Regions from separate parts of the Pseudomonas sp. RGM 3321 genome, predicted to be linked through region 2. Evidence: predicted binding sites of a transcription regulator. Region 2 holds the regulator's gene; each other region holds the start of a gene.
What was found. Region 2 encodes sigma-54, which starts transcription at its own class of promoters, with help from an activator protein. Its sites were predicted from a motif close to ANTGGCATNNANNTTGCTNT; they were not measured.
Positions count from the first base shown of each region.

Region 1: RGM3321_RS08515 (circularly permuted type 2 ATP-grasp protein) is a predicted target of sigma-54. The motif match lies at 1,357-1,376, and genes of this name have one in related genera.
Region 3: flgB (flagellar basal body rod protein FlgB) is a predicted target of sigma-54. The motif match lies at 2,814-2,833, and genes of this name have one in related genera.

Region 1 covers NZ_JALHBH010000101.1:8,374-13,051, reverse strand. The annotation lists gene RGM3321_RS08525 (hypothetical protein) at 124-360, shown strand; gene RGM3321_RS08520 (ribonuclease E inhibitor RraB) at 608-949, shown strand; gene RGM3321_RS08515 (circularly permuted type 2 ATP-grasp protein) at 1,410-2,819, shown strand; gene RGM3321_RS08510 (alpha-E domain-containing protein) at 2,832-3,791, shown strand; gene RGM3321_RS08505 (transglutaminase family protein) at 3,788-4,618, shown strand; gene RGM3321_RS08500 (rhodanese-like domain-containing protein) at 4,678-4,678, opposite strand, start outside.
Region 2 covers NZ_JALHBH010000117.1:16,038-20,715, reverse strand. The annotation lists gene rapZ (RNase adapter RapZ) at 1-547, opposite strand, end outside; gene ptsN (PTS IIA-like nitrogen regulatory protein PtsN) at 550-1,014, opposite strand; gene raiA (ribosome-associated translation inhibitor RaiA) at 1,026-1,334, opposite strand; gene RGM3321_RS20260 (RNA polymerase factor sigma-54) at 1,410-2,903, opposite strand; gene lptB (LPS export ABC transporter ATP-binding protein) at 3,086-3,811, opposite strand; gene lptA (lipopolysaccharide transport periplasmic protein LptA) at 3,812-4,360, opposite strand; gene lptC (LPS export ABC transporter periplasmic protein LptC) at 4,347-4,678, opposite strand, start outside.
Region 3 covers NZ_JALHBH010000096.1:318-4,995, forward strand. The annotation lists gene flgE (flagellar hook protein FlgE) at 1-1,190, opposite strand, end outside; gene flgD (flagellar hook assembly protein FlgD) at 1,216-1,902, opposite strand; gene flgC (flagellar basal body rod protein FlgC) at 1,918-2,358, opposite strand; gene flgB (flagellar basal body rod protein FlgB) at 2,362-2,769, opposite strand; gene RGM3321_RS06145 (nuclear transport factor 2 family protein) at 3,049-3,522, opposite strand; gene cynS (cyanase) at 3,533-4,000, opposite strand; gene cynR (transcriptional regulator CynR) at 4,074-4,678, shown strand, end outside.

The sequences.
Region 1 (4,678 bases), on a different contig from region 2:
GCGAGGGCCTTTTGTTTTGCCCGTCATCGTGGGCTTTCCGGCGTAATCCGTTGGAACGAATGCGTGAGCCAAAAGGTCCAGATCACATAAGCCAGAGTGCCTGGCTTCGTTCTGGAGGCATTGATGAAACAGTGGGCCATTTCGTATCTGGACAAGGATGGTGTGCAGCAACTCCGTGAGGCTGGTTTTGACGAGCGTCCCAGTGAGGAGGAGGCCGCGCGTTTCCTGCGCAAGGACCTGTATCCAGTCACCGATGAGCTGGATCTCAATGATCTTGACGGGCGCACCGACGAGCCTACGGTGAAAACGCTCAAAGACCATAACAGTGTGCGGATCATTTCCATTACAGAAGTTGCCTGACCTGCGGTGATTCAAAAAGCTTTTCGTGGCAACCACTTGGCATTCGGCCCACGATGGGTCTACTCTGCAGACGAGGCTGTTCAAACGGCCTCTGACATCTCGATACCGACCTGTGCCAAGCCTGGTCTGGTCAGCTACATGCTTGATTTCCCACGCCGGATTATCTGTCGTGCGGCGGCCCCCGATGTTTCGGCGGTCGCTGTGGAAGAGTTGAAACTCTATCTATCGTTGTATAGGAGGATGTTTCATGAGCACAGCCTATCAAGAGGACATCAGCAGTAACGTACTGCGCCGCATGAAAGAAGGCGGTTTTGATTTCGCACGAATCTATCCCATCGAGTTTTACGCCATCTTCCCGGACGAGGAGCGGGCACGGCAGGCCGCAGAGCAATTTCGCGGTGAATCCCTCAATACTCAGGTAAACGTACGTGATGACGGTAACTGGCACTTGCAATTGAGCAAAGTGATGTATGCCACTTATGACGGTATCGGTGATTTCGAGCAGGACTTTCAGATGGTGATTTCACCCATGGACGGTGAGGTCGAAGGTTGGGGTGTCACTCAGGAGATCAGAAGACTGCACGCTTGATGGCTTTTGATTGCCAGGTAACACATTACCGGCTGATTCGGGATACGTTCTGGATCGGCCGGTTCTGTTTTCGGTTCACGCTCATAAACAGTGGTCAAAAAAAAGCCACTCAAACGAGTGGCTCAAAGGGAAGTCTGTTTAAAATCCGCACGCGTTCTTCGCCGCTGGACAAAATAACGGTTAGCGCAAAAACGGCGTTTGGTGCCCTGTTTGCTCGGTTGCTGTGGAGTGTGGCGAACTAATGTTGTTGGCGGAAATCAACTCTGACTATGCTGATCATAGATTTCACGGTTGAATGACGCTTCCGAATGAGGCGCGAAATAATCGGCTTGGGCGTTTAGTGCACAGGAATGGTGCGTAGAACGTCGAGTGTTTACCTAACCTTTTGAAATCAAAGCGTTTATGCCGGTGGCACGGGCTTTGCGATGGTCTTGGTGTCCATGGTGACAAGGAGTACGGCATGATCCGCACCTTTTATGACGAGATGTACGATGCTGGCGGTGTAGTCCGCCCGCACTATCGGGAGTTCGCCCGCTGGCTGGGTGATACGCCTCCCGAGCTTTTGGCTCAACGCAGGCGCGAAGCCGATCTGCTGTTTCACCGTGCCGGTATCACGTTCACGCTCTATGGTGATGAGCAGGGCACCGAGCGGCTTATTCCTTTCGACACCATCCCGCGCAGCATTCCCGCCAGCGAATGGCGCGTTGTCGAGCGTGGCTGTATTCAGCGCGTCAAGGCGCTGAACATGTTTCTGGCGGATCTTTATCACGACCAGCGGATTATCAAGGCCGGGATTATTCCTGCCGAACAGGTGCTGGCCAATGAGCAATATCAGTTGGCGATGCAAGGCCTGAACCTGCACCGCGATCTGTATTCGCATATTTCCGGCGTCGATCTGGTCCGCGACGGTGATGGCACGTATTACGTGCTGGAGGACAACCTGCGAACCCCGAGCGGCGTGAGCTACATGCTCGAAGACCGCAAGATGATGATGCGTTTGTTCCCGGAGCTGTTCTCGGCCCAGCGCATTGCACCGATCGATCACTATCCGAATCTGTTGCTCGACACACTCAAGAGTTCCAGCCATCTGGACAACCCGAGTGTCGTGGTGCTGACGCCTGGGCGTTTCAATAGCGCCTTTTTCGAGCATGCGTTTCTGGCTCGCGAGATGGGGGTCGAGCTGGTTGAAGGTGCCGATCTGTTTGTCCGCGATGACCGTGTGTTCATGCGTACCACCGACGGCCCGAAAGCCGTTGACGTGATCTACCGTCGGCTTGACGATGCATTCCTTGATCCGCTGGCGTTCAACCCTGATTCCATGCTGGGCGTTCCCGGACTTCTGGCAGCGTATCGCTCCGGCAATGTGGTTCTGGCCAATGCAATTGGTACCGGCGTTGCCGATGACAAGTCGGTTTATCCGTATGTCACCGACATGATTCGCTTCTATCTGGACGAAGAGCCGATTCTCAAGAACGTACCGACCTGGCAGTGCCGCAAGCCGGAAGAGCTGTCACATGTGCTGGCCAACCTGGGCGATCTGGTCGTCAAGGAAACCCAGGGCTCCGGGGGCTACGGCATGCTGGTCGGCCCTGCAGCGACCGCCGCCGAGATCGAAGCCTTCCGGGCGCGTCTCAAGGCCAAGCCACACGCGTACATCGCCCAACCCACCTTGTGCCTGTCGACCTGTCCGACCTTTGTCGAAAATGGCATAGCCCCGCGACATATCGATCTGCGCCCGTTTGTTCTGTCCGGTCGCGAAACCCGCGTCGTACCTGGCGGGCTTACCCGAGTGGCCTTGCGTGAAGGCTCACTGGTGGTCAATTCGTCACAGGGTGGCGGAACCAAAGACACCTGGGTGGTCGAGGATTAAGGATGCCTGCCAATGTTAAGTAGAACTGCCTCTGATCTTTTCTGGATGTCGCGTTACCTGGAGCGAGCGGAGAACCTCGCCCGAATGCTGGACGTGAGCTATTCACTGTCGTTGATGCCGCAGGACGGGCGGGGCGACGGGCTGGATGAAATAGCCATGCCGTTGCTGATTACCGGAACGCTGGAAACCTACATCGAGCGTCATGGTGAACTGCATGCCGAGCGCATGCTGCATTTCTTTGCCCTGGACGCGACCAACCCGGCCAGCATCTATAGCTGCCTGGGTGCCGCAAGGTCCAGCGCGCATGCCGTGCGCGGGCGTATTACTGCCGACATGTGGGAGAACACCAACTCCACCTGGCTGGAAATTCGCGGCATTGCTCAACAGGGCCTGACCCGTTACGGCATGAGTCGCTTTTGCGAGTGGGTCAAGGAACGTTCGCACCTGTTTCGTGGTGCGACCTACGGCACTATCATGCGTAACGATGCGTTCCGGTTCATTCGTCTGGGAACGTTCATCGAGCGCGCTGACAACACCATGCGCATGCTCGATGCCCGCTACGAGATGCTTGAACTGCGTGGGCCACAGGCCAATGCCGCAGCGGACAACTCGGCTGCCGGGTACTACCAGTGGAGCGCCTTGTTGCGCGCACTGTCCTCGTTCGAGGCTTACACTGAAGTCTATCGGGATGCGCCAGGTGCGCGTCAGGTTGCCGAATTGTTGCTGCTGCGTGCCGACATTCCGCGCTCGTTGCGCGCCTGTCTGGAAGAGATGGACGTCATTCTGGCCAGTCTGCCCGGCGTCAATGGCCGACCTGCGCAGCGCATGGCCGCCGAGATGGACGCAAGATTGCGCTACACCAGTATCGACGAGATTCTGGACGAGGGCCTGCATGAGTGGTTGAACGAATTCATTCCAATGCTGGCCCAACTGGGTGATGCCATCCACACTTCGTACCTGGAGGCTGCATGAGACTTTCCATAAGCCATGAGACCACCTATCACTACGATGATCAGGTGCGTTCAAGTATCCAGTATCTGCGCCTGACGCCTCACGACAGTGAGCGCCAGCAGGTGCTCAGCTGGCAATTGACGTTGCCGCGCCCGGTGCGCGCGCAGATCGATCCTTTCGGCAATATTCTGCATGTCCTGAGCCTGGAAGAGCCGCACGAGGCGATCATCATCGGCGCGCGCGGGCAGGTGGAAATCGACGAAACCCGCGAAGCCGAGCACGAAAGCCAGTCGGCGTTGCCGTTTTTGCGCGTTACCCGGCTGACCGAGCCTGACGAAGCGATTCGCAGTTTCGCGGCCAGGGAATGTCGCAAGCGCGCTGACCGTAGCGCATTGATCGACCTGATGCAGGCGCTCAACCAGCACATGACCTACACGCAGGGGGCGACCGAAGTCGACACCAGTGCCGCTCAAGCCTTCGCCGGACGCTCGGGAGTCTGTCAGGACCACACCCACGCCTTCCTGGCCTGCGCCCGCAGTCTTGGGGTGCCGGCACGTTATGTGTCCGGTTATCTGTGCAGCGAAGACAGCGAACATTTGTCCAGTCACGCCTGGGCCGAAGCCTGGATAGACGACGCCTGGTACAGCTTCGATGTCACTAACCAGCTGGCCATTCCCGAACGTCATTTGAAGCTGGCGGTAGGGCTGGACTATCTGGATGCTTGTCCGGTGCGCGGCATGCGCCGTGGTGGCGGGTCTGAACAGATGCACGCCAAGGTCGTGGTTTCACCCATGACCGGTACGCCAAAAGTGAAAACCCGAGTGCAGGTCCAGGCGCAGCATCAGTAGCGCGTAAGCACTGATCTGCGCGTCACTGAAATGGCCGGAATTGAATCTCCGGCCATTGCT
Region 2 (4,678 bases):
CTGCGTCGACGGGCATGCCACGCTTGAAACCAAAGGATTCGATCAGAAACGCGGTGCCTGGCTCGGGTTTGTTCAGCAGGCGAAGCTTGAGTGCGTCGCGCAACTGATAGAGGTTCAGGTGGGTGGTGTTGATCTTCAGGTCGGCCAGATCGATGATCGGGCCCAGCAGCGTTGTCTCGTCGCGTATCGCCTCGGCCAGCGAACGATCTGCCGTACTCAAAGGATGGCGACGCCTGGTTTCCGAGAAGCGCTTGAGAAGGGTTGCTTCATCCGCATCCAGGTAAAGCACGTCGCACTGGATGTTGCGTGAGCGGACTTCATCCAGCATTTGCGGAAAGCGGGTCAGGTGACTGGGCAGGTTTCGCGCATCGATGGATACCGCCAGCAAGGGCTCGGCCAGTTCAGTATTGATCAGCGCTCGCTCGGCCAGTTCCGGCAGCAGTCCGGCAGGCAGGTTGTCGACACAGTAAAAACCGTTGTCTTCCAGCACGTCGAGGGCTGTACTTTTACCTGAGCCGGAACGGCCGCTGACGATGATCATGCGCATGTTCAGTTTCCGTTCTGCACGTCCAGCACTACTTGATAAAGCGCTTCAGCACTTTCGGCACCGCGCAGGCGCTTACGCATGTCTTTGTCATCAAGCATGCTGGCGATCTGGCGCAGTAACTCCAGGTGCTCATCGGTAGCAGCTTGCGGGACCAGCAATACGAACAGCAGGTCAACCGGCGCGCCGTCGATGGCGTCGAAATCCACGGGCGTAGCGAGGTGAATGACTGCACTGACAGGCTCGCTGCAGTCAGCAAGGCGACAATGAGGGATGGCAATACCGTTGCCGAAACCGGTCGAACCCAGTTTTTCGCGGGCAACAAGACTTGCGAATACCGTGTCCGAAACCATGCCCGGTACTTCACGACCGATCAGGTTGGCAATTTCTTCGAGTACACGCTTTTTACTGCCACCCGGCACGTTCACAAGCGAGCGGCCGGGGGTCAGGATATTTTCGATTCGGATCATTTAAATGGGCGTTAGCGAGCGGCCGCACCTTTGAGGATGCTTTGCTGCTTTTCCTTATGCTTGAGCAATTGTCGGTCTAGCTTGTCAGTGAGCAGGTCGATTGCAGCATACATGTCGTCATGTTCAGCATTGGCAACGACCTCTCCACCATGGATGTGCAACGTGGCTTCGATCTTCTGCTTGAGCTTTTCGACCGTCATCGTGACCTGCACGTTGGTAATCTTGTCAAAATGCCCCTCGAGCTTCTTGAGCTTGAGCTCAACGTATTCACGAAGGGGTTTGGTCACTTCCAGTTGGTGTCCACTGATGTTGACTTGCATACAGCTTTCTCCTTTGCCAGTGCATAAAGAGACAGGCATGGCGCCTGTCTCTGGGACGCTGTGGCTGGGCCTGCATCACATCAGTCGCTTACGCTCACTGGAAGGCGCTATCCCGAGTGACTCGCGGTACTTGGCGACTGTGCGACGGGCTACTTGAATGCCTTGTGCCTCCAGTAAACCAGCGATCTTGCTATCACTCAACGGCTTTTTCTGATTTTCCGCCGCAACCAGTTTTTTGATGATTGCGCGAATTGCCGTGGACGAGCATTCACCGCCCTCGGAAGTGCTCACATGGCTCGAGAAGAAGTATTTCAGCTCGTAAATGCCGCGTGGCGTGTGCATGAACTTCTGGGTGGTCACGCGCGAGATGGTCGACTCATGCATGCCCACTGCCTCGGCAATGTCGTGCAGGACAAGCGGCTTCATCGCCTCGTCGCCGTACTCAAGAAAGCCGCGCTGATGCTCGACGATCTGGGTGGCGACCTTCATTAGTGTCTCGTTGCGGCTTTGTAGGCTTTTGATGAACCAGCGCGCCTCTTGCAACTGGTTGCGCATGAAGGTGTTGTCTGCGCTGGTATCGGCCCGGCGCACAAAACCCGCGTATTGCGGATTGACGCGCAGGCGCGGTACGGACTCCTGATTGAGCTCAACCAGCCAGCGCTCGTTGTCCTTGCGCACGATTACATCGGGGATGACGTACTCGGCTTCTGTGGATTCGATTTGTGAGCCAGGGCGCGGGTTGAGGCTCTGGACCAGCTCGATGACCTGGCGCAGCTCATCTTCCTTGATCTTCATGCGCCGCATCAACTGGCCGTAGTCGCGGCTTCCCAGCAGGTCGATGTAGTCGGTGACCAGTCGCTGCGCTTCCGTCAGCCAGGGTGTTTTCGCTGGCAACTGGCGCAGTTGCAGCAGCAGGCATTCGCTCAGGTTTCGGGCACCGATGCCTGCCGGTTCAAACTGCTGGATGCGGTGCAGTACGGCTTCGATTTCGTCGAGCTCGATGTCCAGCTCGGGATCGAAAGACTCGAGAATTTCATCGAGGGTTTCGTCCAGATAGCCCTGGTTGTTGATGCAGTCGATCAGCGTGACAGCCACCAGGCGGTCCTTGTCGGACATCGGGGCGACGTTCAACTGCCACAGCAGGTGGCTTTGCAGACTCTCGCCTGCAGACGTGCGTGTGGTGAAGTCCCACTCGTCATCATCGTTGCTTGGCAGGCTGCTGGCGCTGGTCTGGTAAATGTCTTCCCAGGCGGTATCGACAGGCAGCTCATTGGGAATGCGCTCGCTCCATTCGCCATCTTCAAGGTTATCCACAGTAGGCGCGGATTCCTGATAGGTCGGCTCTTGAACGTCGGGATTGGGCTTTTGTTCGATGTTGTCGGCAAGCGGGTCGGAGTTGTCGAAGTCGTCGCCTTCTTCCTGCCGTTCCAGCATGGGGTTCGACTCCAGCGCCTCCTGGATCTCCTGCTGGAGGTCCAGTGTGGAAAGCTGGAGTAAGCGGATTGCCTGTTGCAGCTGCGGTGTCATCGTCAGCTGCTGGCCCATTCTCAAGACTAGCGATGGTTTCATGGCAGGGGCTAAACACCTTATTCGCCGGCGCGCATGCGCCATCTACTACAGGCGCCGAGGCGCCAACTTAAGCAAATTATATGCCTGAAACCTGTGCCTTTGCCTAGAGTGATATGACAAATAAAATATTGTCAACACACTGCACTGGCATCAATCGGCCGCCAAGCGCAAAGGGCAGTCGATTAAAGGCGGAATTCGTGGCCGAGGTAGACCTCTTTCACCAGTTGATTCGCCAGAATGGTCTCGGAATCGCCCTCTGCGATCAGCTGTCCATCGTTGACGATGTAGGCAGTTTCGCAGATGTCCAGCGTTTCACGGACGTTGTGGTCGGTGATCAGTACGCCGATACCCTTGGCCTTGAGATGGTGAATGATCTGCTTGATATCACCCACTGAAATAGGGTCTACGCCTGCGAACGGTTCATCCAGCAGGATGAATTTCGGCGCAGTGGCCAAGGCGCGAGCAATTTCCACACGGCGGCGCTCGCCACCCGACAGGCTCATGCCCAGGTTGTCGCGAATGTGGGTGATGTGAAACTCCTGCAAGAGGCTTTCGAGCTCCTTGCGGCGTGCTCCGGCATCGAGTTCGTTGCGGGTCTCGAGAATCGCCATGATGTTGTCTGACACTGACAGCTTGCGGAAAATCGAGGCTTCCTGCGGCAGGTAGCCGATGCCGGCTCGGGCGCGACCGTGCATGGGTTGATGGCTGACATCCAGATCGTCAATCAGCACGCGACCCTGATCAGCCTGGACCAGACCTACGATCATGTAAAAGCAGGTAGTCTTGCCGGCACCGTTGGGGCCCAGCAGCCCGACGATCTGGCCGCTGTCGATGGAAATGCTCACATCGCGCACTACCTGCCGGCTTTTGTAGCTTTTAGCCAGATGCTGGGCTTTGAGCGTCGCCATTTACTGGGCCTTCTGAGGTTGGTCGGTTTTCTTTTTCGGCTGGATGACCATGTCGATACGCGGACGTGGTGTTGTCACCTTGGCACCGCCATTGGCCCGACCGGCGCTGACGACCTGTCTGACCGTGTCATAGACGATTTTCTCGCCTTCGGAAGTGTTGCCATCATTGATGACCTTGGCCTTGTCGATGAGGACGATACGGTCCTGCCCGGCGTAGTACTGAATAGTGACGGCATAGGCCTGCACGATCGGTTTGTCTACGGCAGGCTTCTGCTCGTAATAAGCCAGATTGCCGACAGAGGTGAACACATCCACTTCACCCTGGGCATTACGCGTGATCGTCACAGTGTTACCGGTGATCTTCATCGAGCCCTGGGTGATGATGACGTTGCCCTTGTAGGTTGCTACGCCTTTCTTGTCATCAAGCTGAGCATCGTCAGACTGGATGTGGATCGGCTGATCGCGGTCGGTTGGCAGGGACCAGGCGCTCGCGCTTCCCAGTGCTGCGCCCAGGCCGAGCAATAAAGGAAGAGTTTTAACGAGCCTCATACTGTCCTCTTACGTTGGACAGCAGGTCCATCCTGCTGTCTTTCAAATATGCTTTCATTCCCTTGGCCGTGGTTACACCGCCGGCACCGTCGATTCTAACGTCTTGCTCGGTCTGCGCATATTGCTTCTGAGGGAATACGGTCATTCGACTGGTAGTGATAATAGTCGTACGTTGTTTTTCATCGGTACGCTCGACACGAACGGAATCGATCAGCTCGACCTGATCGCCGCCGGACGAAACCTCGCCTTTCTTGCTCTGTACATGCCATGGAAACTCGCCACCGCGGTACATGTGCAGGTCGGGCGTGGTCAACAGGG
Region 3 (4,678 bases), on a different contig from region 2:
TGACCAGTGATGTAGCCGAGGGTACCCGATTGCGGCGTGCCGCTGACCGGTACGCCGGAAGCGAAGGTTTCACGCCAGTTGGTGCCACCTGCCTGCGCCAGGCCTTGCACGTTGGCAAAGTTGGTCAGCGAGGTCTGCCCGATCACCTGGGATTTGCCATTGGTGTAGGTGGCGAACAGGTTACCGGTTGCATCAACGCTCATCGCGCTGAGCTGGCCAGTGGCGTAGCCGTCCTGGTCCTGAGTGATCAGGCCCGAGACCGACGCGGTCTGGGTGATGCCGGCCATGTTCAGCTTGATGGAGGCACCCGTAGCGCCGTTCGCGCCCCAGCTGGTGGTCGTGCCGGTGCCGGACTGCACACCTGGTACCCAGTTGGCGACAGTAAATGTGCCATCAGTGTTGAACTTGATGTTCGCACTGTCGGTTGGTACGGCGCCCGGCGCTGCGACAACCAGATTACCCGATGAGTCGAATGTCAGGTCGTTCTTGTCGGCCGTAGTGGTGGTCGGGTCGGAAATGCTGCGACCGTCCATCAGCGAGTACATGGACCAGGTGTTGGTGCCGGTCTTGACGAAATACTGATCCAGCGTGTGCGCGTTACCCTGAGTGTCATAGGTCGGCGTGCTGTACTTCATGTTGTACGACTTGGTGTCAGTCGCATCAAACGTGGTGAGGGACGGCAAGGCAGTCGTCGAATTCAGGTTGGCAACGTTGGTAATGGCGGTAGTTGCCTTGGGCTGGAGATTGGACGAGTCCACGCGCAGGTCGCTCAATGCACCGGTCACCACACTGCCGTTGGCATCGACGTTGTAACCCTGCAACTTCATGCCGCTGCTGTTGACGACGTAGCCTTCCTTGTCGGTGTGGAATGCACCGGCACGGGTGTACAGCTTCTCGCCGTTATTGCTGAGCATGAAGAAACCGTTGCCGTTGATGGCAAGGTCAAGGCTGTTGGCTGTACCGGTAGTCAGGTTGCCCTGCGAGAACTGCTGGGAAACCGCTGCAGTTGTTACGCCGCTGCCCACGTTGGTCTGGCCGGAAGTGCCGCGAATCGATTGAGCGTACTGGTCAGCAAACTCCGCACGCGAAGACTTGAAGCCGGTGGTCGCAACGTTGGCAATGTTGTTGCCGGTAACGTCGAGACTCTTGTTTGCAGCATAGAGCCCACTAAGGCCGATATTGAAAGACATGTTTCACTCCTGCGCCTGGTAGGCTCTACAATCCGATGGTTTGAACTTTGGACAGGGCAACACTGCCGCTGGCCAGATTGAGCATTGTTTCTGCACCATTCACACCCAACGTAACGCTGTTGACCGTGGCAGGCAGGTAAGTCGAAAGCTGTGTGTTCTTGCCGTCAACCGAGCCTTCAGCCTTGAAGGTGTAGTTGCCCGACGCAAGCGCTGTACCGTCGCTGTCCTTGCCGTCCCAGGAAAAGCTGGTGGTGCCGACTTTCTGCGCGCCCAGCTCGACGGTGTCGACCAGGTTCGATTGCGAATCGTAAACCTTGATACTTGTCGCCGTAGTGGCGCTCGGAATAACGATCGAACCGGTCATACCCTTGGTGGTATCCACGGTGGTGGAGCTCGAATCGATGATCACCGAGCGACCCACCAGCGACGATGCCTGCAACGCCTGGGACGACTTGTAACTGGTGGCAATCGTGTCAACCGTCGACGTCAGGTTCTGCATGCTTTCAAGGCTGCTGAACTGCGCCAGTTGGGCCACGAACTGAGTATTGTCCTGTGGGTCCAGCGGGTTCTGATTCTTCATCTGCGTCACGAGCAGCTGCAGGAACGCGTCCTTGCCCAGCGTACCGGTGGAATTCGTCGCGGTCGGCGTCGGATTCTGCAGTGTGTTCAAGAACGTCGATGAGACGCTGCTTGCTGTGGTGTTATCGGCCATAACGTTCGCCTTCTATTACTGACCGAGGGTCAGAACCTTCTGCATCATGGATTTAGCGGTGTTCATGATTTCGGCGTTGGTCTGGAAAGACCGGCTGGCAGAAATCATGTCGGCCATTTCTTCCACGACATTGACGTTGGGGTAGTAGACATACCCGTCTTTGTCAGCGGAAGGATGATTGGGCTCGTAACGTGCTTCCAGGTTCGAGCTGTCTTCGATGATGCCGTTGACCTGAACGCCCTGCCCGGCTTCGCCCTGATCCTGGAACAGCGAACCGCCTGTGGACTGCTGACCCTGCATCACGGTGGCAAACACCGGGTGACGGGCGCGGTAGGTCTGGTCCATGCTCGAAGACACGGTCTCGGCGTTGGCGATGTTACTGGCCGTAGTGTTCAGACGCGTGGTCTGGGCACTCATGGCGCTACCGGCAATGTTGAACACATTGGCTAGTGACATGAATTATTCTCCGCGAAGGGCTGCAACCAGCCCCTTGAACTTGCTGTTGAGCAATGTGAAGCTGGCCTGGAAGCCCATGGCGTTCTCGGTGTAGCTGGCCTGCTCGACCTGGGAATCGACGGTGTTCTGGTCCAGCGAAGGCTGGGACGGGGTGCGATACATCAGCGTCCCGTCATCATTGCCCATGCCTTCGGCTTCGATATGGCGGCTGTTGGTCTTGTTCAGCGCGAAATGACCGTTCTGCACCTTGTCGTTTTCGGCAGCCAGCACCGACGAGAAGTCCAGATCGCGAGCCTTGAAGTTCGGGGTATCGGCGTTGGAGATGTTGTTGGCCAACACCTCTGCACGCTGAGCCCGGAAGTTCAGAGCCTTTTCATGTATGCCTAGCGCTTTATCGAAGCTGATGCTCATTTCGGGAAACCTTTGCCGGTTGACCTGATTCTGTTGTTACTGACAAAGCAATCGGCGTGCCATGTTGCAAAAGCCAATGATTGCGGGGGCCGCAGGCAGCGGCGAGGCGGCAATGCCAGAAAAGCGGCAAGGCATTTCCGCTGCGGGAGGAGAAAGCGGCAAGCGGGGTGCCGTTTTTTTGCCAGTATCGGCTTGCCGCCTGACAATGGCGGCACTTCATTACTGCCTCATTCGGACACCCAATAAAAAAGAGACCCGAAGGTCTCTTTGACGACTGAATCAGAGGCCAAGCTCACTCAACCCAGGGTGGTCATCAGGTCGGCGTCCCAATGGCCAATGGTATTTGCGCTCGGACTCGGCGATCGGCAAATCGTTGATGCAGGCAAAGCGCCGTTGCATGAGGCCGTTTGCAGCGAACTCCCAGTTTTCATTGCCATACGAACGGAACCAGTTGCTGGAGTCGTCATGCCATTCGTAGGCATAGCGCACCGCGATGCGGTTGTCCGTGAATGCCCAGAGCTCCTTGATCAGCCGGTAGTCCAGTTCCTTGCGCCACTTGCGCTCCAGAAAGGCCTGAGCCTCTGCGCGGCCATTGATGAACTCGCTGCGGTTACGCCAGTAGGTGTCTTCGGTATAGGCCAGCGCGACTTTCGCCGCATCACGCGAATTCCAGCCATCCTCGGCGCCACGCACTTTCTGGACTGCAGTCTCCAGGGTGAAGGGTGGAAATGGCGGTCTTCCTTTATCACTCATCTCAGCGTCCTCAGAACGGTTTATAGGGCAGAAATTTTCCATCAAGGGTTATCACGGCTCGCTCGCCCCCTTCCGGATCTTCAACTTTCTTGATGTCGAGCTTGAAGTTGATTGCGCTGATAATGCCGTCGCCGAACTGCTCATGCACCAGCGCCTTCAGCGTTGTGCCGTAGACCTGAACCATTTCCTGGAAGCGATAGATGGTCGGGTCACTGGAGACGTCTTCGACATTGCCGCGCAACGGGATGGTTTGCAGTTCGGCCACCGCGTCCCTGTCCAGCCCGAGACGCTCGCAGACTACCTCGGCCACCGCTTCCGGCAATGGGTGCTGACCGAGCAATGCAGCCGTGACATACACCACGCTCAACCCCGTACCTTCTGCAAGCCCCGACCAGGTCAGGTTCTTTGCGGTCTTGGCCTGCAGCACACGCTCAGTCAGATGCTGGCGCGGCGCTCTGGAAATATTGCTGTGCGGCATAGGTAACCCTCCGAAATGAATTCACGTCAATCACAGCATCGGCAACTATCACCATAAGATCCAAGACTGATTTATGATCATCGCCATAATCCTGCCTTATGGTGATGTCGTGCTGTTGCGCCATATACGTTATTTGCTGGCAGTCGCCGACCATGGCAATTTCACCCGGGCGGCCGAGGCCCTGCATGTCTCGCAACCGGCGTTATCGCAACAGATCAGGCAACTGGAAAGCAGCCTGGGTGTACAACTGTTCGACCGCACCCGCCGCAGCGTCGTGCCGACCGATGCTGGCCGCGTGTATCTGGACCATGCGCGTCGCTGCCTGCTTGAGCTGGAGGCCGGGAAGCGTGCGCTCAACGATGTCAGCGACCTGTCACGCGGACAATTGCGCCTCGGCGTCACGCCAACCTTCAGTGAATACCTGATAGCGCCGCTGATCGACCGCTTCAGCGCGCTGTATCCCGGCGTGGCAATCATCCTCACGGAGCTGCCTCTGGAGCAGATCACCGAGGCATTGATCAGTGACGCGCTCGATCTGGCCATCGGTTTTGCCGGCAGTCATGCCGTCGAGATAGACAGCCAGCCTCTGTTCGATGAACAGCTGTGCCTGGTCATGGCCAAGTCTGCCCCCGAAAAACAGGCCGCGCTGACACTTGAGGACCTGCAAACGCTTCGCTT